2 regions of the Vibrio sp. AK197 genome follow, and region 1 is predicted to be linked to the other one. Evidence: riboswitches for the same ligand, from Rfam matches in the RefSeq annotation. Region 1 holds a riboswitch; the other holds the start of a gene.
What was found. Region 1 has a riboswitch for lysine ahead of M1D72_RS13305 (Na+/H+ antiporter NhaC family protein). Riboswitches for the same ligand answer to the same signal wherever they lie in the genome.

Region 1 (2,208 bases):
ACCCGCATCTAAATGCGCTTGGATAGCTGATGGAGTACGACCTTGTCCTGTCCACGTTTTTTCTTGTCCATTTGCATCAACGTATTTGTATTTTGCTGGACGAGGAGTACGTTTAGACTTTGATTTTTTACTTTTTGTTTCACCAGATAATGCATCGATCAACGCCGTTACATCAATTCCGTCTTGAGCAATTTGCTCAGCAATAGCGGCAAGTTTTGCTTCTTGCTCTGCTTTTTCAGCAAGTTCTGCTTCTTCTTGTTCTTTACGTTCTTCAACAACAATAGTGAGTTTATCTAAAGCTTCTTCCAATTGCTCCATTGTTAAATCACGAGCAAAGGCACGAAGACTACGAATATTTAAAAGTGTTTTTGTCAGTTCCGACATTGTTCATACCTACTGAATTGAGTTTATATATAGATATTAATCTGCAAAGTTAACTAATACAATATTCTACTGTCAATAATATTTAAATTTTTTAGAGTTTGCAGATTTTGTGATCTCTATATCTGACTGCAATTGGGTTAATAAAGTTCAAAATATTGATTAGTAATTCTTCTATAATAGATATTTATCGAAAGCTATTTTACAAATATTTTGTTTAAAAATGTAATAATTAACCTTAGCGTAGATATTCAGAATTAATTCATTTGAATCTCTTGTTATGACATTTTACTCATAAACTTACGTGTTACATGCAATTTCTCTATTTAAATTGTGATTCGATACGTAAATCGGCTTTTGGGATGTTGTGTTGCAATAGCTCTCTAAATGAGTAAAATGGCCGCCACCTAATGCTCATGCAGGGTTGTATTGTGCTGTTTTTGACTAGCACTAAGGTATAATCTTTTGCATGAGCGGTAGAGGCGCGAACTGAAAGAGTCGCTGTTATTGGGGTGATGCCAATGAATAACAGTTAAAGGTCTTTTCGCCGAAGTCTATATCTTTATCAGGGATATAGGCTGGGGGTGCAGCGAATAGGTGCACCACTGCCATAGTCTATTATTTTAAAACTATGGAGCGCTACTGTAGGGTGTGGGTTCAGCATTCGCTTACCTTTCGCTTATTATCAACAATGACGTTTTGTTTTCATCTCGTATTGTCTGCAGTAGATCTCTAGCCAATCTAACTGGTTTTTGAAGATCATGAATTTAATTGATTTTGCTTCTTCGCCGATGTCCTTGTTGCCACCATTGGTTGCATTGAGCTTGGCGATTGTCACACGTCGTGTATTACTTTCTCTTGGAGTGGGGATTCTTTTAGGGGCGTTGTTGCTCACGGGATTCACACTTTCTTCTACCGCTCACTATGTCGGTACCACGGTGAAAGCCGTGTTCATCGAAGACGGTAGTATTAATAGCTGGAATATGAGTATAGTCGGTTTTCTGATTCTATTGGGAATGATGACGGCCTTGCTCGCATTGTCTGGCGGCACACGCGCTTTTGCTGCATGGGCTCAGTCACGAGTAAAAAGTAAACGCGGCTCAAAGCTGCTAGCAGCTTTTCTAGGCGTGTTTATTTTTATTGACGACTACTTTAACAGCTTGGCCGTTGGTGCGATTTCACGCCCAGTGACTGACCGCTTTTATGTTTCTCGCTCTAAACTGGCTTATATTCTTGACTCCACCGCCGCGCCAATGTGCGTCATCATGCCCGCATCTAGTTGGGGCGCTTACATCATGACCATCATCAGTGGCATTCTGGTTGCGCATGGCGTGACGGAATATTCAGCACTAGGTGCGTATTTACGTATTGTACCGATGAACTTCTACGCCATCTTTGCATTGCTTATGGTGTTTGCTGTCGCCTGGTTTGGTCTCGATATTGGTAAAATGCGCGAACACGAGATTTCTGCGTCTCAAGGGCGAGGATACGATAAAGAGAATGAAGTGAGTGAGGAAGCGCGCGATCTCACTGAAGAGCTTGATATTGTTGAAAGTGAAAATGGCAAAGTGTCGGACTTGGTGTTACCGATCGTCTTCCTTATTGTCGCGACAGTCATTGCCATGATGTACACCGGAGCGCAAGCTCTTGCCTCAGATGGGCTTGGCTTTAATATTTTGGGCGCATTTGAAAATACTGATGTCGGTACATCACTGATCTATGGTGGTGTTGTTGGTTTAGCCATCGCACTATTGACGGTGTTCAAGCAAAAAATCGCGCTAAATGCTATTTTACATACCCTCTGGGTCGGTGCGAAGTCCATGTTTG
Region 2 (2,208 bases), 1.0 Mb from region 1:
CTGGCACACACGACAGACACTTTTGACTCCCCGAATACACCGCATCCAACTGCCACTCATCCACTTTTAATGGTACTCCACCGAGTGAGGTGACCGCATCGACAATCGTTAATACGTCGTGCTTTTGCGCTAAAGCGCCAAGCGCCTTCGCGTCAGATAAAGCACCTGTTGAGGTTTCTGCATGAACAAAAGCCAACAGTTTAATATCCGATTCCGCCTCCAACGCTTGTGCCACTTTCCCCACGCATACTGGCGCTCCCCAAGGGTCATCGACCACAACGGGTACACCACCGGCACGAACCACATTTTCACGCATGCGCTCGCCAAACACACCATTACGGCAAACCAACACTTTGTCTCCCGGTTCGATTAAGTTGGTAAAGCAAGCCTCCATCCCGGCACTACCCGGTGCAGAGACTGCGATAGTGAAGGCATTTTCCGTTTGGAAAGCGTATTTCAGCAGTTGTTTTAATTCATCCATCATGCCGATAAATAGCGGGTCTAAGTGACCAATGGTTGGGCGACTTAGCGCCTGTAATACACGAGGTGAAATATCAGAAGGACCAGGTCCCATCAAGGTGCGATGAGGGGGCAGAAAACTGTGAATCGTCATGAGAATTCCTTTGCAAATAATGACTGGGGGAAGGCTACCTTAATCCAATTTTATTCCTTGAGCAATTGGCCAAAGGTATAGTGGTCTAACCAGTTAGCACACGCCGCCATGTATTGTTGTTACCGCAATAATTACTGATTGACATTCGTTCCATAACAACGTTCAATGGCTAAGCATTTTTATGCAGAAGAGGAGCACTGCCTAGGTAGGTATGACGTGGAGCCACAACTCCAATACATCATATCGAGGGAGAGCAGTGCCGAGATGAACCAGAGATGTGGATTTGGTTTGTCGGTTGACTTGGGTTGAATCCCAGCAACTGTCATCAGTGCTATCTGATGAAGGGCTTCTGAGGTCACTATTCAAATCTTTAAACCTCTCTTTTTGCTCTAGCACTCTCTTCATCGACAGGACGTTTGATTACTCTATTCGTAATCGATTATTGATTCTTTTTGGAAGCCATGGGAGACCTACAGTGAGCGCATTTAACGTTGCCAAATTTGGCGGAACCAGCGTCGCTAACTTTGAAGCAATGAGCCGTTGTGCGGCCATTATCGAAGCCAATCCAAACACCAAACTTGTTGTCAGCAGTGCATGCTCTGGTGTCACCAACCTTTTGGTTGAACTCGCTAACGGAGTCAGCGAACAAGAACGCCGAGCTGAACTGTTACAGAAACTCGCCAACATCCACGACACCATTTTATCTCAGCTTAAGGATGCCGCCGAAACTGCGGCCGAGGTCTATACGATTCTCGATACCATTACTAGCCTTGCGGAAGCAGCATCAATCCAAGCCAGCACCAAACTGACCGATCACCTTGTTGCTTGTGGTGAGCTAATGTCGACACATATTCTCACTCAGTTAATGCGTGAGCGTGGAATCGACGCAATGCGCTTTGATATTCGTGATGTCCTGCGAACCGACAGTGATTATGGTCAAGCTGAGCCACAACTCGAAGCCATCAGTCAATTGGCTCAAGAAAAGTTGGTGCCGCTTTGCCAGCAGCATGTTGTGATCACTCAAGGCTTTATTGGAAGTGATGAGGAAGGCAATACTACGACACTTGGCCGTGGCGGCAGTGACTACAGCGCCGCATTAATTGCTGAAGGTGTAAAATCTAGCGGGCTAGAGATTTGGACTGACGTACCAGGGATTTACACGACCGATCCACGTATCGCCCCTAAAGCGACACCGATCCCTGAGATCAGCTTTAGTGAAGCCTCAGAGATGGCCAACTTTGGCGCCAAGATTCTGCACCCTTCCACGCTGTTACCTGCGCTGCGCCACGATATTCCGGTATTTGTTGGTTCCTCTAAAGAACCGGACAACGGAGGAACATGGATTCGCCGTAAAGTCGAGAGCTCCCCACTATTTCGTGCTCTTGCGCTTCGTACCAATCAGACCATGATTACGCTGCACAGTGCGAAAATGTTCCAAGCCTATGGCTTCCTGGCCAAAGTGTTTGAAATTTTAGCCAAGCACAAAGTTTCGGTCGATTTAATTACAACCTCAGAAATCAGTGTCTCTCTGACACTCGACAAAACAGGCACTGCGGGTGGCGCCCCTCAACTTCCGCAAGCCGCACGCGAGGAGC

Region 2: it holds a riboswitch for lysine, as region 1 does, so the genes downstream of both, lysC (lysine-sensitive aspartokinase 3) here and M1D72_RS13305 (Na+/H+ antiporter NhaC family protein) in region 1, are expected to answer to the same signal.

Annotation. Positions count from the first base shown of each region.
Region 1 covers NZ_CP096430.1:1,309,904-1,312,111, forward strand. The annotation lists gene M1D72_RS13300 (H-NS family histone-like protein) at 1-384, opposite strand, end outside; lysine riboswitch at 851-1,031, shown strand; gene M1D72_RS13305 (Na+/H+ antiporter NhaC family protein) at 1,143-2,208, shown strand, end outside.
Region 2 covers NZ_CP096430.1:280,718-282,925, reverse strand. The annotation lists gene M1D72_RS08500 (pyridoxal-phosphate-dependent aminotransferase family protein) at 1-613, opposite strand, end outside; lysine riboswitch at 793-970, shown strand; gene lysC (lysine-sensitive aspartokinase 3) at 1,089-2,208, shown strand, end outside.